4 regions of the Streptomyces sp. NPDC017676 genome follow, and region 1 is predicted to be linked to each of the others. Evidence: riboswitches for the same ligand, from Rfam matches in the RefSeq annotation. Region 1 holds a riboswitch; each other region holds the start of a gene.
What was found. A riboswitch is a leader RNA that binds a small molecule or an ion and turns the genes downstream of it on or off. The one in region 1 is predicted to bind cyclic di-AMP.
Positions count from the first base shown of each region.

Region 2: linked by a shared signal. The riboswitch ahead of ACH4LD_RS04750 (M23 family metallopeptidase) and the one ahead of ACH4LD_RS22270 (M23 family metallopeptidase) in region 1 are both predicted to bind cyclic di-AMP.
Region 3: linked by a shared signal. The riboswitch ahead of ACH4LD_RS18970 (C40 family peptidase) and the one ahead of ACH4LD_RS22270 (M23 family metallopeptidase) in region 1 are both predicted to bind cyclic di-AMP.
Region 4: linked by a shared signal. The riboswitch ahead of ACH4LD_RS24470 (transglycosylase SLT domain-containing protein) and the one ahead of ACH4LD_RS22270 (M23 family metallopeptidase) in region 1 are both predicted to bind cyclic di-AMP.

Region 1 covers NZ_JBIRJA010000009.1:394,342-402,055, forward strand. The annotation lists gene ACH4LD_RS22240 (arginine deiminase) at 1-215, shown strand, start outside; gene ribA (GTP cyclohydrolase II) at 281-925, opposite strand; gene ACH4LD_RS22250 (MarR family winged helix-turn-helix transcriptional regulator) at 1,031-1,558, opposite strand; gene ACH4LD_RS22255 (dihydrofolate reductase family protein) at 1,641-2,771, shown strand; tRNA gene ACH4LD_RS22260 (tRNA-Met) at 2,923-2,996, opposite strand; gene ACH4LD_RS22265 (PP2C family protein-serine/threonine phosphatase) at 3,121-4,302, shown strand; cyclic di-AMP (ydaO/yuaA leader) riboswitch at 4,545-4,710, shown strand; gene ACH4LD_RS22270 (M23 family metallopeptidase) at 4,722-5,759, shown strand; gene ACH4LD_RS22275 (aldo/keto reductase) at 5,856-6,800, shown strand; gene ACH4LD_RS22280 (PrsW family intramembrane metalloprotease) at 6,861-7,714, opposite strand, start outside.
Region 2 covers NZ_JBIRJA010000002.1:76,203-83,916, reverse strand. The annotation lists gene ACH4LD_RS04765 (GNAT family N-acetyltransferase) at 1-1,696, opposite strand, end outside; gene ACH4LD_RS04760 (HPr family phosphocarrier protein) at 1,873-2,154, shown strand; gene ACH4LD_RS04755 (GntR family transcriptional regulator) at 2,359-3,045, opposite strand; gene ACH4LD_RS04750 (M23 family metallopeptidase) at 3,244-3,999, opposite strand; cyclic di-AMP (ydaO/yuaA leader) riboswitch at 4,012-4,173, opposite strand; gene ACH4LD_RS04745 (M16 family metallopeptidase) at 4,410-5,798, opposite strand; gene ACH4LD_RS04740 (M16 family metallopeptidase) at 5,795-7,198, opposite strand; gene ACH4LD_RS04735 (DNA topoisomerase (ATP-hydrolyzing) subunit A) at 7,458-7,714, shown strand, end outside.
Region 3 covers NZ_JBIRJA010000008.1:124,976-132,689, forward strand. The annotation lists gene ACH4LD_RS18940 (adenosylmethionine--8-amino-7-oxononanoate transaminase) at 1-395, opposite strand, end outside; gene bioB (biotin synthase BioB) at 388-1,533, opposite strand; gene ACH4LD_RS18950 (8-amino-7-oxononanoate synthase) at 1,681-2,808, shown strand; gene ACH4LD_RS18955 (DUF397 domain-containing protein) at 2,886-3,107, opposite strand; gene ACH4LD_RS18960 (helix-turn-helix domain-containing protein) at 3,117-3,977, opposite strand; gene ACH4LD_RS18965 (ATP-binding protein) at 4,190-4,645, shown strand; gene ACH4LD_RS18970 (C40 family peptidase) at 5,404-5,877, opposite strand; cyclic di-AMP (ydaO/yuaA leader) riboswitch at 5,881-6,109, opposite strand; gene ACH4LD_RS18975 (hypothetical protein) at 6,451-6,756, opposite strand; gene ACH4LD_RS18980 (ATP-dependent Clp protease proteolytic subunit) at 6,764-7,399, opposite strand; gene ACH4LD_RS18985 (S1C family serine protease) at 7,654-7,714, shown strand, end outside.
Region 4 covers NZ_JBIRJA010000011.1:88,866-96,579, reverse strand. The annotation lists gene ACH4LD_RS24495 (NAD(P)H-dependent oxidoreductase) at 1-180, shown strand, start outside; gene ACH4LD_RS24490 (ABC transporter permease) at 188-1,069, opposite strand; gene ACH4LD_RS24485 (ABC transporter ATP-binding protein) at 1,056-2,030, opposite strand; gene ACH4LD_RS24480 (outer membrane lipoprotein carrier protein LolA) at 2,113-3,312, opposite strand; gene ACH4LD_RS24475 (polyprenyl synthetase family protein) at 3,568-4,578, opposite strand; cyclic di-AMP (ydaO/yuaA leader) riboswitch at 5,122-5,303, shown strand; gene ACH4LD_RS24470 (transglycosylase SLT domain-containing protein) at 5,308-5,796, shown strand; gene ACH4LD_RS24465 (HAD family hydrolase) at 5,837-6,649, opposite strand; gene fahA (fumarylacetoacetase) at 6,860-7,714, shown strand, end outside.

The sequences.
Region 1 (7,714 bases):
ACGCCTCCGAGCGCCAGCAGTGGGACAGCGGCAACAACGCCGTGGCGGTCGAACCCGGCGTGGTCTTCACCTACGACCGCAACACGCAGACCAACGCCCTGCTGCGCCGGGCCGGGATCGAGGTCGTCACGATCGTCGGCGCGGAGCTGGGCCGTGGCCGCGGCGGCGGCCACTGCATGACGTGCCCGCTGCTGCGGGACCCCGTGGAGTTCTGAACCCGCCGGCTCCCTGTCCGGGTGCGCCGGGCGTACTCATGGCACCGGTCGCGAAGAGGGGGGTACTAGCCCGCCGTCAGCTCGGTCAGCCCGGTCAGCTCGGACAGCGGCAGGGTGTGCTGGGTCTGGAGCACCTTCGCGCGCAGGTAGCGGACGTTGTGGGCGGTGGTGAAGACACCGGTCGGCACCCGGTCCCGTACCGCGATCCCCAGCGAGCGGAGCTGTTCGGCCTTGTCGGGGTTGTTGGAGAGCAGGTCCAGCTCGGTGATGCCGAGGGCGCCGAGCATCTGGGCGGCGGCCGTGTAGTCGCGGGCGTCCTCCGGCAGACCGAGGGCGGCGTTCGCCGCGTAGGTGTCGAGCCCCTCGTCCTGGAGGGCGTACGCGTCGAGCTTGTTGTAGAGGCCGATGCCCCGGCCCTCCTGGCGGAGGTAGAGCAGGACACCGCCGCGCCCGGCGATGCGCTCGACCGCCTCGCGCAGCTGCGGTCCGCAGTCACAGCGGGCCGAGCCGAAGACGTCCCCGGTCAGGCACTCCGAGTGCAGGCGCACCAGCGGGACCGGGCCGGGCTCGCCGAGGACGACGGCGAGGTGTTCCCGGCCGTCGGTGAGGCCGTGGAAGGTGACGAGTTCGGCGTCGGCGCCGTAGCCGTCGGCGAAGCGCAGTGGTACCCGGACGCGGGCGCGCGGGGTGGCGGCGGGGATGTCGGGCATGCGGGTCCTCCCGGACAGTTGCTTCAGATTTGAAGCAGCGGTTCGCTTGGACCCTACTCCTGCTTAAAAGTTAAAGCAATCATCGGCCCCGGCGGCCCGGCCCGCTCAGGAGGACGCCGGGGGCGACGAGCAGGACGAACGGCGCCGCCACGGGACGTCCTCGGCGCCGGACTCGTCGCCCTCGCCCTGCAGCCCGCGCGCGATCCCCGTGCAGATCTCCTCCAGCTGCCCCACCTGCTCCGGGGTGAGCCGGTCGAACAGGGTGCTGCGGACCGTCTCGACATGCCCGGGTGCCGTACGCTCCAGGACGGCCGTCCCCTCGTCCGTCAGCACGGCGAGCGAGCTGCGCTTGTCCCAGCGGCAGTTCTCCCGGCGCACCAGGCCGTCCCGCTCCAGCCGGGTCACCACGTAGGTGAGCCGGCTGCGGGTGATCTTCAGCGTCTCGGCGAGATCGGTCATGCGCAGCCGCCGGTCGGGGGCCTCGGAGAGGTTGGCCAGCACCGAGTAGAACAGGTGGGGCATGCCGCCCTCCTGCTGGAGCTGCCGGTCGATGGCGTCCTCCAGGAGCCGGGAGGCGGCCATGTAGGCGCGCCAGGCGCGCTGCTCCTCGGGGGTGAGCCAGCGGGTCGTCATGCCGCCAGTGTAAGTTGTTTAAAACTTGAACCAAGCCCGTCCGCCCGGACGAGTCCGTCCGCCTCCGGAAGAGAGGGCGCCGATGCCCCTGCCGTACGTGCTGCTGTCCGCCGCCGTCTCCCTCGACGGCTACCTGGACGACACCGGCCCCGAGCGCCTGCTGCTGTCCAGCCCGGCCGACTTCGACCGGGTCGACGCGGTACGGGCCTCGGTCGACGCGATCCTCGTCGGCGCCGGCACGATCCGCGCCGACAACCCCCGCCTGCTGGTCAACTCCGCCGAGCGGCGCGCGGCCCGGGTGGCGCAGGGCAAGCCGGAGTACCCGCTGAAGGTCACGGTCACCGCCACCGGCGACCTCGACCCGGACGCCAACTTCTGGCACACCGGCGGCGACAAGATCGTCTACACCACCGACCAGGGCGCCGAGCGGGCCGCCCGCCGCCTCGGACGCACCGCAGACGTCGTCCCGCTCGGCCCCGACCTGGACTGGCGGGCCCTGCTGGAGCACCTGCACGACGTGCGCGGCGTCGGCCGTCTGATGGTCGAGGGCGGCGGCACGGTCCACACCCAGCTCCTGCACCAGGGCCTCGCCGACGAACTCCAGCTGGTCCTCGCCCCGCTCTTCGTCGGCGATCCGGTGGCACCCCGCCTGTTCGGGCCGGGGGCCTACCAGCCCGGACGGCTGCGCCTGCTCGACACCCGCCGGATCGAGGACGTCGTGCTCATGCGGTACGTGCCCACGGCGCCCGGCGCCGGGGCGGTCGCCACCGCCGCCGACCGCCACTGGCTGCGGACCGCCTGTGAACTCGCGGCGCTGTGTCCGCCGTCGGAGACGGCGTTCAGCGTCGGCGCGGTGGTGGTGGCCGCCGACGGCACGGAGCTGGCGCGGGGATACTCCCGTGAGGGTGCCGATCCGGTGGTGCACGCGGAGGAGGCGGCGCTCGCGAAGATCGATCCCGCCGACGCGCGGCTCGCCGGCGCCACGGTGTACAGCAGCCTGGAGCCCTGTGCCCGGCGTGCGTCCCGGCCGGCTCCCTGCGCCGAGCTGATTCTCCGGGCCGGGGTGCGGAGGGTGGTCACCGCGTGGCGTGAGCCGGACACGTTCGTGGCGGGGGCCGACGGAAGCGGGGTTCTGGTCGTCGGGGGCGCGCAGGTCGTCGTGCTTCCCGAGCTGGAGGAGCTCGCCAAGGCGCCGAACGCCCACTTGCTGTGAGCGCCCGCCCGTCCGCCGGCGGAGCCTGGTGGGCGGGCGCGGGTGCGTTGTGGCTGGTCGCGCGGTTCCCCGCGCCCTGACGGGGCACGGCGGCGGGCCGGAAACGACTCAGGGCCCGGAATCCGCTGGATTCCGGGCCCTGAGTCTTCAGTAGCGGGGACAGGATTTGAACCTGCGACCTCTGGGTTATGAGCCCAGCGAGCTACCGAGCTGCTCCACCCCGCGTCGTTGTGACTCCAGTGTACGCCATGCGCGGGACCGCTCGCACACCCCTTTCGGCCCACACCGGTCGCCGCCCGCCCCGGGGCCGGGAAACCTGGAGGTACGTCGGACAACCGGGAGACACGCGGTGCGCCCTGGAAAGGTGGAGGAGAGCCCGTACGCCAGGGCGGGCGGCCGGCTCCCCGGCGACCCCGTGCCCGACCCGGGCCTCGGCGACGAACCGGTGCCGGTGCGTGCCCGCCGCCGTCCGAGCCCCCGTGCCCTGGCCCGCGCCCTGCCCGCCCTCCTCCTCGTCTGCGGTGTCCTGTACGGCCTGCTCGCCCCGGACGACTTCACGGCCGTCCCGTTCTTCACCGCGGCCCCGCTGGCCGCCGCACCCTTGTCGGCGCTGCGCACCACCGTCCTGACCGGCCTCGCCTCCCTCGCCGCCGCCTACGCCGTGCACACCGACGCCGGGGTCCACCCGGCCGTGGGCACCCTCACCGACGTGGTCACCGTCGCGACGGTCGCCCTGCTGGCCGTCGCCATCAACCGGGTGGTCCGCCGGGGCGACCGGCGGCTCGCCTCCGCCCGGGAGATCGCCGAGGCCGCCCAGCGGGCCGTCCTGCCGGAGCCGGACGAGCGGATCGGCGGCTACGAGATCGCCGCGTGCTACGAGGCCGCACGGCAGGACGCGTTCATCGGCGGCGACCTGTACGCGGTGCAGGACAGCCCGCACGGCGTCCGGCTGGTCGTCGGGGACGTGCGCGGCAAGGGCATGGGCGCGGTCGCCGCGGTGGCCGTGGTGATCGGCGCGTTCCGGGAGGCGGCCGAGCAGGAGGCCACGCTGGAGGCGGTCGCCGAGCGGCTGGAGCGGGCGCTGGCCCGCGAGGGCACCCGGCGCGACGGGATCGACGCCTTCGAGGGGTTCACCACCGCGGTCCTCGCCGAACTCCCGCACGGCGACGGCGTCGTACGGATCGTCAACCGCGGTCATCCGCCACCGCTGCTGCTGCACGCCGACGGCACCCTGCGCGCGCTGGTCCCCGCGGAGCCCGCGCTGCCGCTCGGCATGGGCGATCTCGGCCTGTGGCCGGACCGGGCCACCGAGACCGCCTTCCCGAGCGGCGCGACCCTGCTCTTCCACACCGACGGCCTGTCCGAGGCCCGGGACGCCCACGGCCGGTTCTACGACCCCGAACGGCGGCTCGCGGGGCGCACCTTCCCCGGCCCGGCCGCGCTGGTCGGCCGGCTCGCCGAGGAGGCGCGCCGGCACTCCGGGGGCGGCATGACCGACGACATGGCGCTGCTCGCCGTACGCCGGTCCTGAGCGTCACCGAAGGTGACCGGGCGAGCGCCGTGCGCATAACATCTGAGTCACCATCAAAACCAAAAGTGACTGCTGAACGGAGCCGATGCCCGGTCAACTCGCCCGTTTTGCCGGTGTAGTGGCCGATAACTCCGCCGGTAAAGACGTGACTGATCAAGCCGAACGGCTTGGAAAGTGACTGGCAGGTCTATTAACGTTCGATAACGCAGCGCGGTCGTCACAGCCGTCACAAGAGGCGGCTCCGTGCGCACGCGCCGAATCCCGCGAGGGAGCCGGGGAACCACCACCCTGGGGTGAATCACGCGGATGCCGCCGTGAACTCACGGAGTCCACGACCGGTATACGCGCGTAGGAGACCTTCCTGCTCCGAACCCGTCAGCTAACCCGGTAGGCGAAAGGAAGGAAAGGAGTACGCCCGCGTGGCGTCCAACCGGTCTGTCCCAGAAGCCCCGTTCATACCGGCACAGCGCGAGCCCGAGACCTTCGGGTACGGCGCCTACCACGCCGAGGAGGGCCCCTGGGAGGAGTGGAACCCCACCGAGGAGTCCGTCGCCCCGGTGCGCGGCCGGCATCGCGTCGCCAAGCAGCGCGGCGGCTTCGCGCGCAGCTCCACCGTCCTGGGCGTCGGCGTCATGGCCGCGGTCGGCGCGGGCGGCATGGCCAGCGCCAACACCGGCAAGCCGCCGGTCTCCATCTCCCTGCCGGACCTGCCCTCGGTCGGCTCCCTCTTCCACGACGACTCCGCCGACCCGCAGCCGGCCGAGGCCGCCACGGCCACGCTGAGCACCGTCGGCGTGACCACGGCCGCCGGCGAGGACAGCGCCGACGCGGGCGAGGCGCTGCGCAACCGGATCATGGCCCAGGCCGAGCAGCAGCAGGGCCAGGCCGAGAGCAAGGCCACCGCCGCCGCGGTCGCCGCCGCCGAGAAGCAGAGCGCCGACGCCGCCGCCCAGGCCGAGAAGGAGGCCGCCGCCAAGGCCGCCGAGGCCAAGGAGAAGGCGGAGGCCGCCGCCGCGAAGAAGGCCGAGGAGGAGCGACTGGCGAAGCTGGCCGCGCAGTACACGCTGCCCACCTCCTCGTACACGATCACCTCGACCTTCGGCCAGGCCGGCGGGATGTGGTCCTCCGGCTACCACACCGGCCTCGACTTCGCCGCCCCCACCGGCACCCTGATCAAGGCGGTGCACAGCGGCACGATCACCGAGGCGGGCTGGGCCGGCTCCTACGGCTACCGCACGATCCTCACCCTGGACGACGGCACCGAGCTGTGGTTCTGCCACCAGTCCTCGATCAGCGTCTCCGTCGGCCAGAAGGTCACCACCGGCGAGGTCATCGGCCGCGTCGGCGCCACCGGCAACGTCACCGGGCCGCACGTCCACATGGAGGTCCACCCCCACGGGCAGGCCACCGGCATCGACCCGATGGCGTGGCTGCGCGACAAGGGCCTCAACCCCTGACGGTCCCGTCCCGCGCGGGAACCTCTGCGGGAACTTGGCGAGAACTCCGCCCCGGCGGTGGGATGCGATCACCCACCGCCGGTGTTGACATGACGTATGACGTCACTTCGTAAACTCGGTTCCTCCGACCTTGAGGTCTTCCCGCTCTCCCTGGGCGGCAACGTCTTCGGCTGGACCGCCGACGAACAGACCTCCTTCGCCGTCCTCGACGCCTACACCGCCGCGGGCGGCAATTTCATCGACACCGCCGACTCCTACTCCGCCTGGATCGAGGGCAACCAGGGCGGCGAGTCGGAGACGATCATCGGCAAGTGGGTCAAGGCCCGCGGCAACCGCTCCGAGGTCGTGATCGCCACCAAGGTCAGCCAGCACCCGGAGTACCAGGGCCTGTCCGCCGCCAACATCAAGGCCGCCGCCGACGCCTCCCTGCGCCGCCTGGGCACCGACCACATCGACCTCTACTACACCCACTTCGACAAGCCCGAGGTGCCGGTCGAGGAGATCATCGGCGCGCTGGACGAGCTGGTGAAGGCCGGGAAGGTGCGACACATCGCCGCCTCCAACATCAGCCCCGAGCGGCTGCGGGCCTCGCTCGACTTCTCCGACCGCGAGGGCCTCGCCCGCTACGTCGCCCTCCAGCCGCACTACAACCTGGTCTCCCGGGACACCTACGAGGGCCCGCTGCAGGACCTCGTCGCCCGCGAGGGCCTGTCCGCCGTCCCGTACTTCTCCCTCGCCTCGGGCTTCCTCACCGGCAAGTACCGGCCCGGCAGGAGCGTCGACAGCGCCCGCGCCGAAGGCGCCCGGAAGCACGCGGAATCCGAGCGCGGCCAGAAGGTCCTCGCGGCCCTGGACGAGATCGCCGCGGCCCACGAGGCCCCGGTCGCCACGGTCGCCCTGGCCTGGCTCGCCGCCCAGCCCACGGTCACGGCCCCGATCGCCTCGGCGAGGACCGTGGAACAGCTTCCGGCGCTGCTGGGGGTCGCGGAGCTGAAGCTGACGGACGCCGAGGTGGCCCGGCTGACGGAGGCGTCGGCCTAGCCCGTCCCACCCCGCGACGGCGCGGCCCGGCGGTGCCGAAGCACCCCGCCGGCCCCCTGACTACGTCCGGTACGGGTTGTACGCGGGATACGGCACCGCCGCGTACCCGTACGGCGCCGCCCCCCAGTACACCGGGGCGGGAACGGACGCCCGGCTCGCGTACTCCAGCGCGGGCCGGGCGACCGCCCTGCGCTTCCACAGCTCGTCCAGCAGCTCCCGCTCCCGGACGACGAAGTCGGGGCCGGCCTTACCCTTCCGCCCCCGGTGCCGCAGGAACGCCAGCGAGGTCGCGTACGCCTCGTACCGGGCCACCTCGCGTGCCGCCTGGCGCCCGTGGTGGTGCCGGGCGTAGTCCCGGGCCATCCGGCGCGCCCGCATCGACCCGAGCGCGAACGGCTCGGCCGGCCCCAGCCACCCGGCCAGCACGTACGTGGGCAGCTCCGCCCGCACGGTCCGCAGCTCCCGCTGCCGGGTCCAGATCGCGAGCCACGTCACCACCGCGAACGCGGGCACCATGAAGGCGCCGTAGACGGCGAAGAAGCCGTACTCGCCGAAGGTGGAGGAGCCGTTCCAGAAGGCGTGCATGCCCATCGCGAGCAGCAGCCCGCAGAACGGCAGCAGCACCCGCCGCGCGTGCTGCCGCTCGGCGGACAGCGCGGCGACGCCGAAGCCGATGCCGGTGAGGACGGTGAACAGGGGGTGCGCGAACGGGGACATCACGATGCGCACGAAGAAGGTGGCGGCGGTGACGGAGGCGATGCCGCGGTCGCCGGTGAGCTGGTCGGTCCCGAAGGCCGTACCGAGGTAGAGGATGTTCTCGGTGAACGCGAACCCGGTGGCGGTGACGCCCGCGATCACCACCCCGTCCACGATCCCGGTGAAGTCACGTCGGCGGAAGAGGAACACCAGCAGGA
Region 2 (7,714 bases), on a different contig from region 1:
TCGTGCCGTCGGCCAGCGCGGCGGCGAGCGCCCGGTGGAAGTCCTCGGCCGTCGCCCCGGTCGTCAGGTCGACCGGCCGCGCGGGCCGCAGTCCCTCGGCGAGACACCGGTCGTACGTCAGCACGCCCAGCGACTCGGAGTTGCCGAGGATGGCCACGCGCGGTCCGGCGGGCAGCGGCTGCCGCGCGAGCAGCAGGCCCGCGTCGACCAGCTCGGTGATCGTGTCGACCCGGATCACACCGGCCTGCCGGAGGAGCGCGGAGACGGTCTCGTACGGCAGCCGGGTGGCCCGTACCGCGTGGCCCTGCGGTGCCGTGCCGGTCCCCTGCACCACCACGAGCGGCTTCGCCGCCGCTGTCCGCCGGGCCAGGCGGTTGAACTTGCGGGGGTTGCCGATGGACTCCAGGTACATGAGGACGACGTCGGTCTCGGGGTCGTCGTACCAGTACTGGAGGACGTCGTTGCCGGAGACGTCGGCGCGGTTGCCGGCGGACACGAAGGTGGAGACGCCGGTGACGCCGGTGACGCCTCCGCCGCGCCGGTGCAGCCGGGAGAGCAGGGCGATGCCGATGGCGCCGGACTGGGCGAACATCCCGATGCGGCCCGGCCGGGGCATCTCCGGGGCGAGGGAGGCGTTCAGCCGGACGTCCGGGGCGGTGTTGATGATCCCGAAGGCGTTCGGGCCGATGATCCGCATGCCGTACGCGCGCGCGGCCCGGACGAGGGCCCGCTGCCGTTCGCGTCCCTCGGGCCCGCTCTCGGCGTAGCCGGCGGAGAGCACGACCAGCCCCTGGACGCCGTGTTCCCCGCACTCGGCGACCACGGCGGGCACGTGCGCGGCCGGTACGGCGACGACGGCCAGGTCGACATGCCCGTCGATGTCCCGCACCGAGCGGTGCGCGGGCACCCCGTCGACCTCCTTGAGGTCTTCCGGGAAGGCCTTGTTCACGGCGTACAGGCGGCCGGGGTAGCCGGCGTCGCGGAGGTTGCCGAGGACGCCGCGGCCCACCCCGCCGGGGGCACGGCCGACACCGACGACCGCGACGGAGCCGGGCGCGAGGAGCCTCCGTACGGAACGGGCCTCGGCGCGCTGCTCCCGCGCGCGCTGCACGGCGAGGGAGCGGTCGGTGGGTTCGAGGTCGAACTCCAGGCGGACGACGCCGTCCTCGAAGCTGCGTTTCTGGGTGTAGCCCGCGTCCGTGAACACCTTGATCATCTTGGTGTTGGCGGGCAGCACCTCGGCGGCGAAGCGGCGGATGCCCCGCTCGCGCGCGACGGCCGCGATGTGCTCCAGCAGGGCGGAGGCGACCCCGCGGCCCTGGTGGGCGTCCTGCACCAGGAAGGCGACCTCTGCCTCGTCCGCGGGCGCGGTCGCGGGCATGCCGTCGGTGCCGATGCGGTCATAGCGTACGGTGGCGATGAACTCGCCGCCGATGGTGGCCGCGAGTCCCACCCGGTCCACAAAGTCGTGGTGCGTGAAGCGGTGGACGTCCTTGGCGGAGAGCCGTGGGTACGGCGCGAAGAAGCGGTAGTACTTCGACTCGTCCGAGACCTGCTCGTAGAAACTGACCAGGCGGTCGGCGTCATCAACGGTGATGGGCCTGATGCGCGCGGTGCCACCGTCGCGCAGCACCACGTCCGCCTCCCAGTGGGCGGGGTACTGGTGCCGGTCCTGCCGGTCCGCCGAGGTCTGCATGGGCCCCAGAGTACGGCTCGCGTCGGACAACGTCGCGAGGCAGTCTGTGGAGGACGGGAAGCCGGACCGAGGCCGCGGTCCGGTGCCACACCGGAGGGGACGGACGTCCGCTCCGGACACGCTTCACGATATGGGAAACTGGTCTAGACAACCTGAACACCGAAGGGCAGCAACACATGGCTGAGCGCCGCGTCAACGTCGGCTGGGCCGAGGGCCTCCACGCCCGCCCCGCCTCCATCTTCGTCCGAGCCGCCACGGCCGCAGGCGTCCCGGTGACGATCGCCAAGGCCGGGGGCAACCCCGTCAACGCGGCCTCCATGCTGGCCGTCCTGGGCCTGGGTGCCCAGGGTGGCGAGGAGATCGTCCTCGCCTCCGACGCCGAGGGCGCCGACGCCGCCCTGGACCGTCTGGCCAAGCTGGTCTCCGAGGGCCTGGAAGAGCTGCCCGAGACCGTCTGAGCGACCACCGCACAGAGCGCCGGAGCCGCGTTCGCCTTTCGGGGCGGCGCGGCTTCGCCGTATCCGGACGCACGCGGCCCGGCGTGCCGTGGATTTACCGCCCGCCGGCGCCCGGCGAACTCCGGGGAATTTCGGCACGAGTGAATTCGGGCAGCAGGAAATACGCCGCCCGGAAATACCTCTTCTTTGTATACGGTGCGCTTGTTAATGCCGCGGGCCCGACATGTTTACGGCATGTTGCGAAGTCCTCACCCGCTCCGCGGCGGGAGAAAACCGCAACCGGTGCGCGCCCGTCCCACGCTCGGCGTGCAGGGCCGTGAGCGCCCGCGCGCGCTCCGCGTCGCCGCGCGCCACCGCGTCCACGATGGCACCGTGCTCCGCCCAGGACTCCACCGGGCCGGTCGGTGCCTCCACCGTGTACATCCAGGCGATCTTGTGCCGCAACTGGGTGAGCATCGAGGTCAGCGAGGTGCTGCCGGAGGCCTGGGCGAGCGTCTCGTGGAACCAGCCGCCCAACGAACGCAGGTCCTCGTTGCTGCCCCTGCGGGCCCGCTCCTGGCCCAGCCGGACCAGACCGCGCAGCACCTTCAGATGCGCCTCGGTGCGCCGCTGGGCGGCCCTGGCGGCGCCCAGCGGCTCCAGCAGCGTCCGCATCTCCAGCAGGTCGGCGGCCTCCTGCTCGGTCGGCTCGGCCACGCACGCGCCCGCGTGCCGGCGCGTCACCACGAAGCCCTCGGCCTCCAGGGTGCGCAGGGCCTCGCGCACGGGGACGCGCGAGACGCCGTAGCGGCGGGCCAGGACCTCCTCGGTGAGGCGGCTGCCGCGCTCGTGGACACCCGCGACGATGTCGTCCCGGATGGCCGTGCACACCGAGTGCGCCGGAATACGCATGACCGACCTCCGTCTTAATCCCCGTGAAACGTCGACGATGGACGTGTGTTCCGTGACTCTATTCCAACGAACCGGAATTTCCGACGCCGGGCCCTAATCCATGGCTATTTTTTGGACAGCGGATCCGGCGGACACCGCGGAAAACGGCGAAAGCCCCGGCTCGGTGAGCCGGGGCCTCGGACAGACGTGCGGTCGGTGTCAGACGCGCACGCCGTGCTTGCGGAGGTAGGCGACGGGGTCGACGTCCGAGCCGTACTCGGGGGTCGTGCGCGCCTCGAAGTGGAGGTGCGCGCCGGTGACGTTGCCGGTGGCACCGGACAGGCCGATCTGCTGGCCCGCGACGACCTTCTGCCCCACCGTGACCCCGATGGACGACAGGTGCCCGTACTGGGTGTACATGCCGTCGGCCATGCGGATCACGACCTGGTTGCCGTACGCGCCGCCCCAGCCCGCCGAGACGACCGTGCCGGAACCCACCGCGTGGACGGCCGTGCCGCTGGCCGCGTGGAAGTCGATGCCGGTGTGCGAACCGGAGGACCACAGGGAGCTGCTGGCCTGGTAGGCGGTGGAGACGTAGGAGTGCGCGATCGGGGCGACGAACATGTTCAGCCGCTTGCGCTCGGCCTCGCGGGCGGCCCGGGCCTCGGCGGCGCGGATCTCCTGGGCCCGCTCGGCCGCCGCCTTCACCGCGGCCTCCTCGGCCGCCTTCTGCTCGGCGGCCTCCTGCTGCGCGGCGGCCTGCGCGCCGATCTCGTCGGCGACGTCCTCGGACACGGCGACGACCGGGGTGAGGCCGGTCTGCTCCGTGGAGTTCTCGGCGGCGAGCGCCGGGGAGGCGGCGAGGGTGCCGATCACACCGGTGGTGGTGAGGGCCGCGACGCCGGCCGCCTGAACGGTGGTCCGCTTGACCCGGCCGGGCTTGCGGTGCTTCCCGGTGGCGCACATGAACGCCATGAAGTGGCTGGTCCTTTCCTTCCCTCTCGCCTACCGGGTTAGCTGACGGGTTCGGAGCAGGAAGGTCTCCTACGGGCCCCCTCGCGCATCGCGCGGGCGCCCGATTCACCCCAGGGACGGTGGGTCCCCGGCTCCCCTGGCTCGCGCCGTACGGGGACTCGGCGATGACTGTCCGGTGCCGCGGGTGCGGCGCACTGCCTGACGAACAGCCCGGACGAAGCTACGCAAGCGCGCTGTCAATCCTCAAACGCATCCCGGATTTTGTAGCGCATCCCACAGGGCAGACAGGCAACCTCCGCCCCAAAACGGGCATCTGAGGGACGAGTGGAACAACGAGGGGCCCTGACGACCCGTAGGTCGCCGGGGCCCCACGCGCGCGTGCCGTCATCCGGCCGCCACCACGGTCGCGTCTACTCGGCCGCCACCACGGTCACTTCACCGATGCCCAGCGCCTCCACCGGCGCCTTGATCTGCGAGGCGTCACCGACGAGGACGGTCACCAGGCGGTCCACCGGGAAGGCGTTCACGACGGCCGCGGTGGCCTCCACCGTGCCCGTGGCCGCCAACTGCTGGTACAGCGTCGCCTGGAAGTCGTCGGGCAGGTGCTGCTCGACCTGGTCCGCCAGCGTGCTCGCGACGGCCGCCGCGGTCTCGTACTTCAGCGGCGCCACACCGACCAGGTTCTGCACGGCGACGTCCCGCTCGGCGTCGGTCAGGCCGTCCGCCGCGACCGTGCGCAGCACCTTCCACAGGTCGTCCAGCGCCGGGCCGGTGTTCGGGGTGTCCACGGAGCCGCTGATGGCGAGCATCGCCGCGCCCGTGCCGTCCGGCGCGGACCTGAGGACCTGCCCGAAGGCCCGCACGCCGTAGGTGTAGCCCTTCTCCTCGCGCAGCACGCGGTCAAGGCGGGAGGTGAGGGTGCCGCCGAGGCAGTACGTGCCGAGCACCTGGGCGGGCCACACCCGGTCGTGCCGGTCGGGACCGATCCGGCCGATCAGCAACTGCGTCTGGACCGCGCCGGGCCGGTCCACGATCACCACACGCCCGGTGTCGTCGGCGGTCACCGGCGGCACCGGACGGGGCTCGCCCGGGGTGCCCGTCCAGGCGCCCAGGGTGTCGCCCAGCAGCGCGTCCAGGTCGGTACCGGTCAGGTCGCCGACGACGACCACAGTGGCCGTGGCAGGCCGCACATGGCGGTCGTAGAAGGCGCGGACGGCCGCCTCGTCGATCTTCTCGACCGTCTCCTCGGTGCCCTGACGCGGACGGGACATGCGCGAGGTCGCCGGGAACAGCTCCTTGGAGAGCTCCTTGGCGGCCCGGCGGGAGGGGTTGGCCAGCTCGTGCGGGATCTCGTCCAGGCGGTTGCGGACCAGCCGCTCGACCTCGCTCGCGGCGAAGGCGGGCGCGCGCAGGGCGTCGGCGAGCAGACCGAGGCCCTTGGCCAGGCGGGAGGCCGGGACCTCAAGGCTGAGCCGGACGCCGGGGTGATCGGCGTGCGCGTCGAGGGTGGCGCCCGCGCGCTCCAGTTCGGCGGCGTACTCCTCGGCGGAGTGCTTGTCAGTGCCCTCGGAGAAGGCCCGCGCCATGATCGTGGCGACGCCGTCCAGGCCGGCCGGCTCGGCGTCCAGCGGCGCGTCCAGCAGCACCTCGACGGCGACGACCTGCTGGCCCGGACGGTGGCAGCGCAGCACGGTCAGGCCGTTGTCGAGGGTGCCGCGCTCGGGCGCCGGGAACGCCCACGGCTTGGCCTCGCCGGGCCGCGGCTGGGGGTGGAAGTCCATGGTGGCGAGCTCGGTCACTTGGCCGTCTCCTCGTTCTCGGTCTCTTCGCGGCCCGCCTCTACGGTCGCTTCGTGCTCGGGGTCCTCGGGGACCCCGGCGTCCGGGGCGGCCTCCGGGGACTTCGGCTCGTACACGAGGACCGCGCGGTTGTCGGGGCGCAGGCGTGCCTCGGCGACCTCCTGGACCTCCTCCGGGGTCACCTCCAGGACGCGCTTGACCGCGGTCAGGGCGAGCTGCGGGTCGCCGAACAGGACCGCGTACCGGCACAGTTCGTCGGCGCGGCCGGCGACCGTGCCGAGCCGGTCCAGCCACTCGCGCTCCAGCTGGGCCTGGGCGCGCTCCATCTCCTCGGGCGTGGGGCCCTCCGCGGCGAAGCGGGCCAGCTCCTCGTCGATGGCGGCCTCGATGACCGGCACCTCGACGTCACCGGAGGTCTTCACGTCCAGCCAGCCCATGGACGGCGCGCCGGCCAGGCGCAGCAGGCCGAAGCCGGCCGCGACGGCCGTCCGGTCCCGGCGCACCAGCCGGTTGTACAGGCGGGAGGACTCGCCGCCGCCGAGGATGGTCAGGGCGACGTCGGCCGCGTCGCACGCGCGCGTGCCGTCGTGCGGGAGCCGGTAGGCGGCCATCAGGGCGCGCGCCGGGACCTCCTCCACGACGACCTCGCGCAGCTGCTCGCCGATGACGTCCGGCAGGGAGCCGTCGCGGGGGGCGGGCTTGCCGTCGTGGGACGGGATGGAGCCGAAGTACTTCTCGATCCAGGCGAGGGTCTGCTGGGGGTCGATGTCACCGACCACGGAGAGCACCGCGTTGTTCGGTGCGTAGTAGGTGCGGAAGAACTGGCGGGCGTCCTCCAGGGTGGCCGCGTCCAGGTCCGCCATCGAGCCGATCGGCGTGTGGTGGTACGGGTGGCCCTCCGGGTAGGAGAGCGCGGTCAGCTTCTCGAAGGCGGTGCCGTACGGCACGTTGTCGTAGCGCTGGCGGCGCTCGTTCTTGACGACGTCCCGCTGGTTCTCCATGGACTCGTCGTCCAGGGCGGCCAGCAGCGAGCCCATGCGGTCGGCCTCCAGCCAGAGCGCCAGCTCCAGCTGGTGGGCGGGCATGGTCTCGAAGTAGTTGGTCCGCTCGAAGCTGGTGGTGCCGTTCAGCGAGCCGCCGGCGCCCTGCACCAGCTCGAAGTGGCCGTTGCCCTTGACCTGCGCGGAGCCCTGGAACATCAGGTGCTCGAAAAGGTGAGCCAGGCCGGTACGCCCCTTGACTTCGTGGCGGGAGCCGACGTCGTACCAGAGGCAGACCGCCGCCACCGGGGTCAGGTGGTCCTCGGAGAGCACCACGCGCAGACCGTTGGCCAGGCGGTGCTCGGTCGCTGTCAGGCCCCCGGAGCCTGCCTCGGCTGTGGTCGTGTGACCCATGGGCATGTACGTCCCTTCGCGAGCGGAGGCGGTTGATGGAAACCGCGGTTTTCCTGCCGTTCCTGCCACTGTATGCAAAGCGTGCGGGGCCCCGGCGAAGTTCCCGCGGCACGTACGCCCAGAGCGGATATCGCCACCCTGCCGGGGCCCGGCCCCCGGCCCCGGCAGGTCCTGTGGAACCGGGTCGCGGCACAGGTTGTCAGTGCGTCGGTCCACAATGGTCCGCGTCAGTTCCGTCCATCCTTTCAGCAAGGAGCCGGCAGCGATGGCCCGCCGCAGCACGAAGACCCCGCCGCCCGACGATTCGTTCGAGGAGAGGATCCTCGACATCGACGTCGTGGACGAGATGCGTGGCTCCTACCTGGAGTACGCGTACTCGGTCATCTACTCGCGCGCCCTGCCGGACGCCCGTGACGGCCTGAAGCCGGTCCACCGCCGGATCGTGTACCAGATGAACGAGATGGGCCTGCGCCCCGAACGCGGCTACGTGAAGTGCGCCCGCGTCGTCGGCGAGGTCATGGG
Region 3 (7,714 bases), on a different contig from region 1:
CAGTACTGGAGGCACATCTTCACGGCGACCTCGACCGACACGGACCCGGAGTCGGCCAGGAAGACGTGTTCCAGACCGTCAGGCGACATGTCGACAAGGAGCTTCGCGAGCCGGACGGCGGGCTCGTGCGTGAGCCCGCCGAACATGACGTGGCTCATCCGCCCGAGCTGCTCGCGCACGGCCTCGTCGAGGACCGGGTGCCGGTAGCCGTGGATGGCCGACCACCACGACGACATGCCGTCGACCAGCTCGCCGGACCCGTCCGCCAGCCGCAGCCGGACCCCGCTCGCCGCCTCCACGACGAGCGGTTCCGCGCGCCCGGGCATCGGGCCGTACGGGTGCCACACGTGCCGCCGGTCCAGCTCCAGCAGCTCCGGCACACCGAGCTCAGGCATTGGGCGCGAGATCCGTCCCGGCGCCCCGGCGGCGGACCGCGACCAGGTCGGTCCGCGGCTCGCCGGCCGGCGCCGACCCGCAGACGCCGCCGCCCTCGTGGCAGCCCCCGGTGTCCCCGCAGCCCCCGGCCTCCGTCCGGTGCTCCGGCAGCGTCACCTGGTCGGCGCCCTCCACCTCGAATCCGGCGTCCGCGATCATCTCCAGGTCGGCCTTGCCGGCCTGGCCCTCGCTGGTCAGGTAGTCGCCGAGGAAGATGGAGTTGGCCAGGTGCAGTGCCAGCGGCTGCATCGTGCGCAGGTGGACCTCACGGCCGCCCGCGATCCGGACCTCCACGTCCGGGCAGACGAACCGGACCATCGCGAGGATCCGCAGGCAGCGCTGCGGAGTGAGGTTCCACTCCTTGGCCAGCGGGGTGCCCTCGAAGGGGATCAGGAAGTTCACGGGCACCGAGTCCGGGTCCAGCTCACGCAGCGAGAACACCACGTCGACCAGGTCCTCGTCGCTCTCGCCCATGCCCGCGATCAGGCCCGAACAGGCGGACAGGCCGGCCGCGTGCGCCTTGTGCACCGTGTCCACCCGATCGGCGTACGTGTGGGTGGTGGTGATGTCCCCGTACGTGGACTCCGAGGTGTTGAGGTTGTGGTTGTACGCGTCCGCGCCGGCCTCGCGCAGCCGTTCGGCCTGGCCGTCGGAGAGCAGGCCGAGGCAGGCGCACACCTCGACGCCCTCGTTCTGCTCCTTGATGGCCTTGATGGTCTGCGAGACCCGGTCCACGTCCCGGTCCGTCGGGCCGCGTCCGCTGGCCACCAGACAGACCCGCTTGGCTCCGCCCGCGAGGCCCGCCGCGGCGGCCTGGGAGGCCTCGTCCGGCTTGAGCCAGGTGTACTTCAGGATGTCGGCCTTCGAACCGAGCCGCTGGGAGCAGTACGAGCAGTCCTCCGGGCACAGGCCCGACTTGAGGTTCACCAGATAGTTGAGTTTCACCCGGCGCCCGAACCAGTGCCGGCGCACCTTGCCGGCCGCGGCCACCACGTCGAGCAGGTCGTCATCGGAGGTGGCCAGCACGGCGAGCGCTTCCTCGCGGGTCGGCAGCTCGCGCCGAAGCCCCTTGTCCACCAGCGTGTTCAGCAGGTCCATGGGGCCTGATCCTGTCCTACGGGACCGCCCCGGGCCAAGGAGACTTCGCACAACGGAGCAGGTTCACCGTGTGGGTATTGCCACACCCTGGGTAGCCGGCCGTACCGCTAGGGTCTGTCCGCTACCTACAAAAGCACCGGAGGACCCATGGCGTTCGGCTGGATCGACGAGCAGGCCGGGGCGCGCCGCCGCGCCGGACTGGTCCGCACCCTGCGTCCGCGCCCCGCCGACACGCCGCTGCTGGATCTGGCGAGCAACGACTACCTGGGCCTGACCCGCCATCCGGAGGTCGTCGAGGGAGCGGCCGGGGCCGCCCGGACCTGGGGCGGCGGCTCCACCGGTTCCCGGCTGGTCACCGGTACGACGGTCCTGCACTCCGAACTGGAGCGGGCGCTGGCCGCGTTCTGCGGGTTCGAGGCGGCCCTGGTGTTCTCCTCCGGGTACGCCGCCAACCTCGCCGCGGTCACCGCGCTCGGCCCGCACGGCTCGCTGATCGTGTCCGACGCGGGCAACCACGCCTCCCTCATCGACGGCTGCCGGCTCGCCCGGGGCGAGACGCAGGTCGTCGGGCACGCCGATCCCGAGGCCGTGCGCAAGGCCCTGGCCACGCACACGGGTGCCGCGATCGTCGTCTCCGACACGGTGTTCTCCGTCGACGGGGACCGGGCACCGCTGACCGCGCTGGCCGAGGCGTGCCGGGAGCACGGCGCGGGACTGGTCGTGGACGACGCGCACGGGCTCGGCGTGCTGGGCGAGGGCGGCCGGGGCGCGCCGTACGCGGCCGGGCTCGCGGGCGCCGAGGACGTGGTCGTCACGGCCACCCTGTCCAAGTCGCTGGGCAGCCAGGGCGGGGTGGTGCTCGGCCCGGCCCGGGTGATCGACCACCTGGTCAACGCGGCCCGGACGTTCATCTTCGACACCGGCCTGGCACCGGCGGCGGCCGGTGCCGCGCTGGCCGCGCTGCGGCTGCTGGAACGCGAGCCCGAAAGGGCGGCTCGGGCCCGCGAGGTGGCCGCGGAACTGTACGCACGGCTGACCGCCGCGGGTCTGGAAGCGGTGCGTCCGGACGCCGCGGTGGTCTCCGTGCGGGCTCCTTCCTCGGAGCGGGCGGTGCGCTGGGCGGCCGACTGCCGTACGGCAGGCCTGGCCGTGGGCTGTTTCCGTCCTCCCTCCGTGCCCGACGGCATCTCACGGCTGAGGCTGACCGCCCGGGCGGACCTCTCCGGGGCGGAGATCGAACGCGCTGTACGAGTGATCGGCGAAACGCGACCATGAGTCGGCGTACACGGCCGTGTGTCGCACGAGGGTGACGAACGGGGGACGGGTCCGGATCAGGGGCGGGTGACCCCTGATCAGATCCTGGTGACGAACTCCGCCCAGCTGCCGGCGGAGAAGAGCAGCGCGGGTCCGGCGGGGTTCTTCGAGTCGCGCACGGCGAGCAGTCCGGCCGCGGGGCCGGAACGCGGCCGGGCCGTCTCCACGCAGTTGTTCGCGCCCGTGCTGTAGCTGCTGCGCAGCCAGCGCACGGCGTGCAGGTCGGTACTGGCAGGGACGTTCCGAGGCAGAGCTGACATGGTGCCTCCTTACGCGCCGTCACCTATCCCGGCGATGTAGTCCAACGATTCCTCGGGGGAAAGGGCGTGGAACTGAAGGGTGTTGAAGGCCTCGGAGTAGGCCATGAGGTCTTCTTTCCGCTCCAGGTAGAGGCTACTCGTCAACTGGTCGAGAACAACCACGTCCAGATCAGAAGTGCTCGGAAATGAGAAGATAACGAAAGGCCCGGTGAGTCCGACATGCGCCCCCGCGGCGAACGGCAGCACCTGGAGCCGTACCTGGGGCAGCCGGGCCGCCTCCATCAGCCGTTCGAGCTGCCGGGCCATCACCTCTGGGCCACCGACCTCGCGGCGCAGCACCGCCTCGTCCAGTACGGCGCTCAGCACCAGCGGCGGATCGGACCGCAGCACGTCCTGCCGGGCCAGGCGCACCTCCACCAGCGTGTCCAGGCGGTCCTCGTCCAGGTCCTTCACGGCCGCCCGGGTCACCGCGCGGGCGTACTCGGGCGTCTGGAGCAACCCCGGCACCACGGTCGTCTCCAGGGTGCGCATCGCGCTCGCCTGCGACTCCAGGCTGATGAAGTCGCGATAGGTGGGCGGCAGCACCCCGCGGTAGGCGTGCCACCAGCGGTGACGGCCGCCCGCGTCCTCCGCCCCCGCCAGCATCAGCAGCAACTCGCGCAGATGCGTGTCCCGCACCTGGTAGGCGTCGAGCAGTAACCGCAGATCGGCCGGTTTCACACCGCTGGCGCCGGTCTCGATGCGGCTCACCTTCGACTGGTGCCAGCCGACCAGCCGGGCGGCCTCACCGCTCGTGAGCCCCGCACCGGTGCGCAGCATGCGCAGTTCGGCGCCCAGTTTGCGGCGGCGCACTGCCGGACCGTTCTGCATGGGCTCCTCCTTACTCCTTCCGGGCCGCCCACATACGGTCTCGCGTCGCAGAGTTCACCGCTTCGAGCGACAGATATATGCATATCTTGGTGGATCGCTCCCTGTGACCGCGCGTTGGTGGCAGTCTGGCGAACAAGCACCAGTCCGGGACCGTACTCGAACCCTCCGCCACATGTCGGACCACGGCCCCATGGGAAAGGGACGACGTCGCCATGGCAGACCACCTGGAAGCATCCGTCACTCTGCCGAGCGATCCAGCCTCGGTCTCGGCCGCCCGCTCCTACGTCGTGGGCACCCTGGCGGAGTGGGGCCTGCCGTCCGACACCGACGTCGCCGACACCGTGCGGCTCATCGTCTCCGAACTCGCCACGAACGCCGTACAGCACACCTTCGGCCAGTCACCCACCTTCACGGTCGACATCGCGCTGCACCATGACGAACATCTGCGCATCGGCGTCACGGACAGCCATCCTCGCTTCCCGAAGAGACTGCCCGCCGCCGTCCAGCAGGACAACGGCCGCGGCATGGTGATCATCCGCTGGCTCACGGCCGAGTGCGGCGGCAGACTCCGCATCCGCCCCACGCGAGAGGGCGGCAAAACGGTCTCGATCGAACTCCCCTGGACGCTCCCGACGGCCCCGGTACCGGCGCGCCGGCAGGAGCCCTAGCCGTCCGGACAGGGCCGGGGTGTCCGTGCCCCTCTCCCGGCCGAGCGGCACACGGCAGGCACACGGCGGCCGGCGGCTCGGCGCGCCCGGTCGGCGTCTCCCCAGCCCGGTGCTGACCAGCGCTCCGTGACGGCGGACGTACCTCCGGCGGCCGGGAAGGTGCCGAGCCCTGGCGCGCCCCCGATGAGCCCGGTGAGCCGCGCCAGTTCGTTCCGGGCCGGCTTCGGCTCGCGCGGCCGCCGGGACTGGACGGCCGGCGGGACTGGGTGGCCGGCGCGTGACCGAGCGGGTCGGCCGTCCGGGTGATCGGGCGGACTGTGCCGCCGGGCCGTGGTCGGTGCCGGACCGGTCGCCATGGGAGGCGCCGGTTTCACCGTGGTCGTACGCGACGTCCCCGCACCGCGCCGGCGCGGTCCGCGGGACCGGCGACGGCGGGCGGACTCCCGGTGCGCACCGCCCTGGCAGTGACCGGCGTCGCGGCCGTCCTGGCCGCCGGGCCCGCGCGTTCCGGGCGCCCCCGTTGCCGGGCGGCGCCCCTGTGCTCCAGCTCGGGGGTGCGCACCGCGTGGCGCTCCCACGGCCCACGCAGAGGCCGGAGGAAGCCGTGGTCGGGGACGCCTGTCCGCCCCGGCAGGCGTCCGCGGCGGCCCCGGGCCGCCCGTGGGTCCCGGGCGGGCGCCGGGGCGGCGCCGGGAGCGGCCCTGCTGCTGGAACCGCTGTCGGTCTGGGGGCGGGTCCCTGCCCGGCCTGAGGGCGGGTCAGCTGACCCGGCCGTACCAGACGCTCTTCGTCCAGATCTTCTCCAGCTTCACCACGTCCCCGGTCTTCGGGGCGTGCCAGATCTTGCCGTGACCGGCGTAGATGCCGACGTGGTAGACGTACGAACCCGAGTGGAAGAAGACCAGGTCGCCCGCCTTGCGGCTCCTGGAGGAGATGTGGTGCGTCTTGTTGTACTGCTGGGCGGCGGTGCGCGGCAGCTTCTTGCCGGCCTTCTTGTAGGAGTAGAGCGTCAGCCCCGAGCAGTCGAACCGGCGCGGCCCGGTGGCTCCCCACGCGTACGGGGCACCCTTCTTCGAGGCCGCGACCTTGAGTGCTTTCGTCGCCAACGTCGCGGCGGAGGCGTCGGTGGCGAGGCCGGGCACCGCGATCGAGCCGCCCACGGCGGCGAGGGTCAGAGCCGAGGCCGTGCCGGCCCGGGCCATCAGCGGCGGGACACGATTGAGCGCAGTCATGCGCAACCCTTCGTCAGCCGCCTGTGAAGGATGACCTGTCGGATTCGGGCTGGCGAAGTTGCCCGGCCGCGTTGCCACGGCTTCACCCCAAGGGTTGCCCGGAGCCGACGACCGTCCGTGGTGCGGACGAACATCTGTTCCGGCGACCCGTCTTGCTCGGGTCCTCCACTCCTGCCGATCCACTCCGTCGACCGGTCATCCGGGCGGCGGCAGGACTCGGCGTCCGCCCGGATCGCCCCGCCGCGGTGGCGGGGGCTTGTCGTCAGACACGGATCTTGGCTTACGACTGTCCGAAAATCCCAACGGAATCGGGGATTTGTGGCGTTACTCACCACTCACCCGTTCGGGTGGACACTGCTCTGTTCGAGCGTCCGTCAGATCCCGGACGTAGCCCCCGACCTGGGGCGAAGCGCCTCTCAGCGGCTCATGCGGTGGCGCTTGGCGCAACTCGGAAGGCCCGGAAAACGATCTGGATGTACACCGGTCGGCGGTACGTCGTTCGGGCCGTTTCAAGTGCCGTCCGAACGACGCGTGTCGACGCGTGGGGCCCACCGAGCCCGAGGAGCGTCCGGCTCAGCCGACGCCGTCCGGCGGGAGCGCGACGCGAGCGGCCCGGCGCTCACCGTCCAGCACCCGCAACGCCCGTGCCAGCGTGTCCCCGTGCAGCTCCGTCTCGCCCCGCTGGTGCATCAGTGCGAGCGCGTCCCGCAGCTCTGCCGCCTTGCGCACCAGGGCCTGGGCCGCGCGCAGCCCGCGGTAGGTGTCCCCGGGCCGGGCCGGGTTGATGCGGCCCAGCAGGTCGACCGCCTCCAGGTAACGGTCGATCAACTCACCCTCCGCGCAGGTCAGCGCGGGCAGCGGTGGGAGGTCCGGCAGCATGAGCGGCTCACCTCGCGTCCGGTGCGCCGGGCGTGTCCCGGCGGCTCGGCACGATGCCGTCCACCAGACCGTAGGCGACCGCCCCGGCGGCGTCCAGGATCAGGTCACGCTCCAGATCCTCGTGGACCTGCCCGGCCGTGCGCCCCGTGTGCCGCGCGAGCATCTCCGCGAGCGTCGCGCGGATCCGGGTCAACTCCTCCGCCTGGATGAGCAGGTCGCTGGGCTGTCCGCGCACCGGCTCCGGCAGCGCGGGCTGCTCGATCACCATGCGGGCGCCGGGCAGGGTGAACCTCTTGCCCGGCGTGCCGGCCGCGAGCAGCACCGCGGCCGAGGCGGAGGCCTGGCCCAGGCAGTAGGTCGCCACGTCGCAGCCGACGTACCGCATCACGTCGTAGATCGCCGTCATGGCGTCGAACGAGCCGCCCGGCGAGTTGACGTACAGCGTGATGTCCCGGTCCGGCGCCGTGTGCTCCAGGTACATGAGCTGCGCCGTCACGTCGTTCGCCGCCGCGGTGTCGACCGGCGTGCCGAGGAAGACGATCCGGTCCTCGAAGAGCTTCGCGTACGGATCGAGGGTGCGTGTGACGCTCCCCGTGCGCTCGGTGAACTCGGGCAGGACATGTCGGGCGGACGGTCGGAGCATGGGCACACCCTTCCTCGCAGCGGAGCCGCCTTCGGCGAGCTCTCTGTAAAAAATGTACAGGACGTACAGTGAGTTGGGGGGCTGGACACCGTAACGGTTCATCAGGACAGCGCATGGACGCGGGCCTAAGCTGGAGGTGTAAGCGATCATTTCCGGGCTGGTCCCGGTGGGTGCCGCCCGTCGTCGGAAGGCTCCACACCGTGGGTGCGAAAGTCAGAGCCGCGCTCGTCGGAACAGCGGTCGCGTCATTGGTCATGGGCGGAACGGTGGCGAACGCGGCCCCGTCGGACGATTCGCCGCAGGACATCTTCGAGA
Region 4 (7,714 bases), on a different contig from region 1:
CTCAACAACTCGGCCGCCTACCTGCGGATGCGCTTCGGCGGGGTCCTGCTCGGCAACGGCAGCGCGCCGGGCGACGTACGCGGGGACGCCGATGCGCTGGCCCGTGCGAAGACGTTCTTCGCACAGGACGCGCCCCTCGCGCGCTTCCCTCACGAGGCCGTCGGCGCCCCGCTCCGGTGAGCGGGCGCTAGGCGTTGATGTCCTTCGCCGTGAACCGCGCCCAGGCCGCCGCGCCGAACACGGCCGCGTACAGCGCCTGGAGACCGAGGTTCTTCACCAGGTCGTCCCAGTAGACCGGGTCGCGCATCAGGTCGGCGAAGGACAGCCAGTAGTGCGGGAACAGGTACGGCTGGAGGGCGTGGAGCTGGGGTATCTGGTCGACGATCTGCACGGTGATGAGCAGGCCGACCGTGGTGGCCATCGCCGCGATGCCGCTGTTGGTGAGCGTCGACACGAACAGGCCGAGGGCCGCCACACCGACCAGTGACGCGGCCACGACCAGGGCGATCAGCAGAGCGCGGCCGAGCCCCTCGGCGAAGCTGATCCGGGTGCCGGAGATCGTCGTCAGCTCTCCGAGCGGGAAGAGCAGCGCGCCGACGAGCAGCGCCGAGACGGCGACGACCAGCGTGGCCAGCAGGCAGAAGGCCAGCACCGTCGCGTACTTGGTGAGCAGCAGCCGGGTACGGCCGGCCGGCGCGACCAGCAGATAGCGCAGGGTGCCCGCGCCGGCCTCCCCGGCGATCGCGTCGCCCGCGACGACACCGACCGCCATCGGCAGGAAGAACGGCAGGGTCGCGGCCAGCGCGGTGAAGACCAGGAACAGGCCGTTGTTGGTGATCTGCGAGATGAACGCCGGGCCCTCGCCGCCGCCGCCCGCCGGCCCGCCGCCCCGCGTCTCGATCTTCACGGCGATCCCGACCAGCACCGGCACCGCGGCCAGCACCCCGAGCAGGGCCAGCGTGCGCCAGCGGCGGACGGTGGTGACCAGCTCGCTGCGCAGCAGCCCGAGGGTCCACAAGGGGTTCGGCCGGCGCCCGGCACCCGCCTGGAGCACATCAGCCCGCGACATCGAAGCCCTCCCCGGTCAGCGCCACGAACGCGTCCTCCAGCGAGGCCCGTTCGACGGTGAGGCCCCGGACCCGGACGCCCGCCGTGACCAGGGCCGCGGTCACCTCGGCCAGATCCCGCGCGGGCGGCTCACCGGTGACCCGGTCCCCGTCGGCCGTCACGTCCCCGACGCCCAGTTCCTTCAGCACGCGTGCCGCCTCCGCCGGGTCCGGGGTGGTCACCACCAGCCGGTCGCGGGCCCCGGCGGCCAGGTCGGCCACCGCGCCCTGGGTGACGAGCCGGCCCTGCGCCATGACCGCCGCGTGGGTGCACACCTGCTCGATCTCGTCGAGGAGGTGGGAGGAGAGGAAGACGGTCGTGCCGTCGGCGGCCAGCTCCCTGATCAGGGTGCGGATCTCACGCATGCCCTGCGGGTCGAGGCCGTTGGTGGGCTCGTCCAGGACGAGCAGTCTGCGCGGCTGGAGCAGCGCGGCGGCCAGTCCCAGGCGCTGTTTCATGCCGAGCGAGTACGCCTTCGCCCTCTTGCCGGCGGCGGCCGCGAGACCGACCCGGTCCAGCGCCACGGCGACGCGGGCGCTCCGGGTGCGGGGGTCGGCGGTCGGGTCCGCGGCGTCGTAGCGCAGCAGGTTGTCCCGGCCGGAGAGGAAGCCGTACAGGGCGGGGCCCTCGATGAGTGCGCCGACCTGCGGAAGGACCGTACGGGCCGCGCGCGGCATGGGCCGGCCGAGCACCCGGGCGGTGCCCGCGGTCGGCTCGATCAGGCCCATCAGCATGCGGATCGTGGTGGTCTTGCCGGAGCCGTTCGGGCCGAGGAAGCCGAAGACGCTGCCCGCCGGGACGGTCAGGTCGAGACCGTCCACGGCGAGCTGTCCGCCGCGGTAGCGCTTGGTGAGGCCGCGCGTGGCGATCACACTCGCCGTCGCGTCGCCCGGTTCCGGCTGCGTGGCGGACGGCTCGTCCATCGGCTCCCCTCGGTTCATCCCGTGCGTCTCATCGGGTGCGTCTCGTCCGGTGCGTCTCGTCCGGTGCGGTGTGCCCGGGAGGTCACTTCCCCGCGTCGGCCGCCTTCACCAGGGCCTCCTTGGTCACCGTGCCGGCGTACACCTTGCCGTCGTCGGTGATCAGGGCGTTGACCAGGCGGGTGGAGAAGACCGTGCCCTTGCCGAACTTCCCGGAGACCGGGTCGCCCAGCGAACCGAGGAAGCCGCCGAGGTCACCGCCCTGGGATCCGGTCGGCAGGCCGCCCTTGGCGCCGGTGTCGAAGGTGGCGACGGACGTCCAGCCCTTGCCCAGCACCTTCAGCCCGTCCTTGCCCTCCAGGCCCCCGGCGAGGCCCTCGCCGTGCTTCGGGGCCCCGGCGCCGTCCTCCTCCTCGGTGACCTTCGCGCCCTTGGGCGGCGTGAAGTCGAACGTGGAGGCGGCCGGCCGGGCGAAGGAGACCTGGGTGAAGCCCGCGTCGAGCACGGCGGCGCCGCCGCTCCTCGGGGTCAGCGTGAACTTCAGCGGCATACCGGTCTTCGCGTCGACGGCGATGCTGATAGCGCCGACCGTGGTGCCGGACTGCTTGGGCCGGATCAGCAGCTTGTAGGCGTCGCGCCCGGCGACCTGCGCGGTGCCGTCGACGGTGACGGACGTGGTGTCGTCCACCGACCTCAGGGCCTGGTCGGCGAAGTCCTTGGGCGTGGCCGGCGGCTTGGCCTCGTGCTCCTTGCCGGAGGCGGCTCCGGTGGAGTGGTAGACCTCGTTGCTCTTGCTGTCGTAGCCCCAGACGTCCTTGCCGTCGTGGATCAGGCTGTACTCGGCGCCGCTCTCCAGCAGCGAGAGTTTCTGCCGGTCCGGACCGTCGGCGGCGACGCGCAGGGTGTGCGTGCCGGAGACCAGCTCGGTGAGCTTGGCCTGCGGGTCGGCGGAGGAGCCGTCACCCGAGCCGCCCCGGCCCGCGCCGGACATCAGGCCGTTCTCCAGACCGCCGAGGTCGGGCAGACCGAGGTCGGTGCTGACCTTGACCGTGCCGGACAGCTGCTGCACGTCCGACTTGGCGATCTTCTCGATGAGCTGCTGTGCGCTGATCTTCGGCAGGTCGGGGTCACCGGAGTCGGCGAGCGCCGGGACCAGCCCGATCGTGGCCGCCGCCACCCCCACCACCGCGACCGGCACGGCGTACCGGGCGGCCTTGCGCCGGCCGGAGCGCGGGTGCTCGTCCTGCGCGGCGCCCACTGCGTCGTCGGATTCGTACGGTGCCATGTGTGCCTTACCTCCGTCGTCGGCGGCGGCTGTCCTCACGCTGGTCCGCTGGTCCACCCTGAGCCGCCATTCTCACCCGAAACGGTGAGGAGTGGTGATTTCCGTGGTGTCCATCTGACCAAATCGGCCGTGAACAAGCGTCAGACCTCGGAGGCAACTCCGTCTACACCTGCGGTATGACACCCGGCGGCCGTTTCTCCACCCGACCCGTAGGGGTCGGTCGGACGCCGGGGCCCGTACGGGTGACCGGCCGGGTCAGCCCGCGCGGTGCACGACCGCGTCGCACAGCTCGATCAGCGCCGCCTTGGCATCGCACTCGCGCAGCGGGGCGAGCGCGGCCCGCGCCTCCTCCGCGTACCGCACGGTGTCCCGCCGGGCCTGCTCCAGCGCGGGGTGCGCGCGCAGCGCGGCCAGCGCCTCGGCGTGCCGGGCGTCGTCGCTGAGGTCGGAGTCCAGCAGCTCGCACAGCGCGACGTCCTCCGCCAGCCCCAGCCGGGCGGCCCGCTCGCGCAGCCGGAGCACCGGCAGGGTCGGGATTCCCTCACGCAGGTCGGTGCCCGGGGTCTTGCCGGACTCGTGGGAGTCCGAGGCGATGTCCAGGACGTCGTCCGCGAGCTGGAAGGCGACGCCGAGCCGTTCGCCGTACTGGGTGAGGACGTCGACGACCGTCTCGTCCGCGCCGGACATCATCGCGCCGAACCGGCACGACACCGCCACCAGGGAGCCCGTCTTGCCGGCCAGCACGTCCAGATAGTGCTCGACCGGGTCTCGGCCGTCCGAGGGACCCGCGGTCTCCAGGATCTGCCCGGTGACGAGCCGTTCGAACGCGAGTGCCTGCACCCGGACCGCCTCGGGACCGAGGTCGGCGAGGATCTGGGAGGCACGGGCGAAGAGGAAGTCGCCGGTGAGGACCGCGACGGAGTTGCCCCAGCGGGTGTTGGCGCTGTCCACGCCACGCCGTACGGCCGCCTCGTCCATGACGTCGTCGTGGTACAGCGTGGCCAGATGGGTCAGCTCCACGACGACGGCGGAGGGCACCACGCCCGGCGCGTAGGGGTCGCCGAACTGGGCGGCGAGCATCACGAGGAGTGGCCGGAACCGCTTCCCGCCCGCCCGTACGAGGTGCTGCGCCGCCCCCGTGATGAACGGGACCTCGCTCTTGGTGGCTTCGAGCAAGCCTTCCTCGACAGCCGCCAATCCGGCCTGGACATCGGCTTCCAGAGCCTGGTCCCGCACGCTCAGCCCGAACGGCCCGACGACGGTCACGAGGGGTCTCCTGTCTGCTGGTGTCTGCTGGCGATTACACGGTTTGTCGATAGGTCGCTGCCATCACTCAAGTCAGCGTATCCGGTCCTCTTTCGATCACCGATAGCGCCCACCGGTCCAGCCTGGGCGATACCGGATCATGACCGGCATGGTTTTGATCACACAGTGTGAGCGGATTTTTATCCATATAAGAGTAATCCGGACACTGCACCCTCGCCTCGGCAACCACGCTCCTCATATGCCGGGTTCCACCATCACCCCGACTTCAGACGCGAATCCCTCTAATCCCCCATGTCCGACTTAAAACTGTTTGCTATTTCGTGAGTTGGGTCACGCGCCCGGTCGGCCCGCCCCCTCGGCCCGACCCTCGTGAGTCCTTGTCCCGTCGGCGAGTTGAGGATTGGCAACCGCAAAGGATCAAGCACCTCATACGGCGTCGATCAAGGTCAAATCGCACGTTGTATGACTCCGACCCTTGTTCCCGACATGTGCTCTCGCATACGTTCCGGGCCGTCGGGCGGACGCCGAATCCTGCCGCCGCCCGCATACCCATCGACGAACTCACTCGTACGGCAGGAGCGGGGGACCCAGGTAAGCCGCCGGTCCGGAACGGCACACGCCGCGCCGGGACGGCTAGGGGTGAAGCCATGCCTCCGTCAGGAGCACGGCCGGGCACCTCCCCGCCCGAACCCGACAGCTCACCTCGCAGGCGCCGGAGAGGAACGCCCCATGTCTGCTGTCGCCCAGCCCCGCCGTACCCGGAACAGCCGCCTCGTCCGCGCGCTCACCGCCGCCGGCACCGGCGCCGCCGTCCTCGCCCTGCCGCTCATCGGCGCGACCGGCGCCTCCGCGGCCCCCAGCACCGCCACCACGGCGGCCACCACCCCCGCCGGCTACCCGGACAACCTCGACGGCTGGATCCGCGAGTCGCTGGCGATCATGGCCGAGAAGCACATCCCGGGCACCTACAACGGCATCTACCGCAACATCATCCGCGAGTCCTCGGGCAACCCGAAGGCCATCAACCTCTGGGACTCCAACGCCGCCAAGGGCATCCCCTCCAAGGGCCTGCTCCAGGTCATCGACCCGACCTTCAACGCGTACCACGTGGCCGGAACGTCCTTCGACATCTACGACCCGGTCGCCAACATCACCGCCGCCTGCAACTACGCGGCCGCCCGGTACGGGTCCATCGACAACGTGTTCGGCGCCTACTGACCGGCACCGGCGGCCGGGCCGGGCGCTCCTGATACTCCGGTCAGCCGGCCGGGAAGAGTCCTTCGAGGACGACGGCGACGCCGTCGTCCTCGTTCGACAAGGTGACCTCGTCGGCCACCGCCTTGAGTTCCGGATGCGCGTTGGCCATGGCGACACCGCGCCCGGCCCAGTCGAACATCGGGATGTCGTTGGGCATGTCGCCGAACGCGAGGGCCCGTTCGGCGGCGATCCCGAGCCGTTCGGCGGCGAGCGCCAGCCCGGTCGCCTTCGTCACCCCGCACGGCTGGAGCTCCACCGTGCCCGGCCCCGACATGGTGACCGTCGCGAGGGAGCCCACCGCCGCGCGGGCCACGGCCGCCAACTCGTCGTCGGACAGAGTGCCGTGCCGCAGCAACACCTTGCTGATGGGCGCGCACCACAGGTCGTCCCGCCGGCCGACCCGCACCGCGGGCAGCGTCGGGTGGGGCATCCGATAGCCGGGCTCGATGAGCGTGAGCCCGTCCACGCCGTCCTGGTCGACCGCCGCGTAGACCTGCCCCACCTCCGCCTCGATCTTGCCGAGCGCCGTCTCGGCCAGCTCCCGGTCCAGCCGGACCGACCACAGCAGACGGCCGGTCGCGGCGTCGTAGACCTGGGCCCCCTGCCCGCACACCGCGAGCCCGGCGCACCCGAGGTCCGCGAGCAGCGGCCGCACCCGCGGGGCCGGGCGGCCCGTCACCACCAGGTGCCGGGCGCCGGCCCGCGCCACCCGCGCGAGCGCGGCGAGGGACCGGTCCGAGACGGTGTCGTCGCCGCGCAGCAGCGTCCCGTCCAGGTCAGTGGCGATCAGTGCATATGCCGGGGTGGGTGCCATGATCAGAGAATACGGACAGCACGCCCCGCCGACTCACCTGTCATTTCCCGCACTTACGTGCCGTCCCCGCCCAACCGCTCGCCGCGGACGGCGCGATGGGCGCTGCCCGGTGAGGCACTGCCCAAGACACGCTGCTCAGCCGTAACGTGTGGCCCGACCACATGGAACGCAGTGCCATGCATGGCCCGGATGAGAGTGAGGCAGCACCCCATGCCCCCCTTCGACGTCCCCGAGGGCGACCCCTTCGGTCCGTACAACCTTCCCTACGGCGTGTTCTCGCCCTCCGGCAGCACGGAGCGGAGGATCGGCGTCCGGCTCGGGAACCACGTCCTCGACGCGGGCGCCGCGGCCGCCGCGCTGGGCTCGCCGCACCAGCCGCTGCTCGCCCGGCCCACCCTCAACCCGCTGCTGGCCGCCGGCCGCGCCACCTGGTCGGACGTACGGCGCGCCCTCACGTCCTGGGTCACGGACCCGGCGCACCGCGCGACCGTCGAGCCGCTGTTCCACCCCCTGTCCGAGGTGACCCTGCACCTGCCCTTCGAGGTCGCGGACTACGTCGACTTCTACGCCTCGGAGAACCACGCCCGCAACGTCGGCCAGATCTTCCGCCCCGGCGCCGAGGACTCCCTCACCCCCAACTGGAAGCACCTGCCGATCGGTTACCACGGCCGCTCCGGCACCGTGGTCGTCTCCGGCACGGACGTCGTACGCCCCTCCGGGCAGCGCAAGGGCCCGGCCGACCCCGCGCCCGTCTTCGGCCCCTCGATCCGGCTGGACATCGAGGCCGAGGTCGGCTTCGTCGTGGGCGTGCCGTCGCGGCTCGGCACCCCGGTCGCGCTCGGCGACTTCCGGGAGCACGTCTTCGGGCTGTGCCTGCTGAACGACTGGTCCGCGCGGGACATCCAGGCCTGGGAGTACGTCCCTCTCGGCCCGTTCCTCGGCAAGTCCTTCGCCACGTCCGTGTCGGCGTGGATCACCCCGCTGGAGGCGCTGGAGCACGCACGCGTGGCGCCCCCGGAGCGCACGCACCCGCTGCTGCCCTACCTGGACGACTCGGCGCCCGGC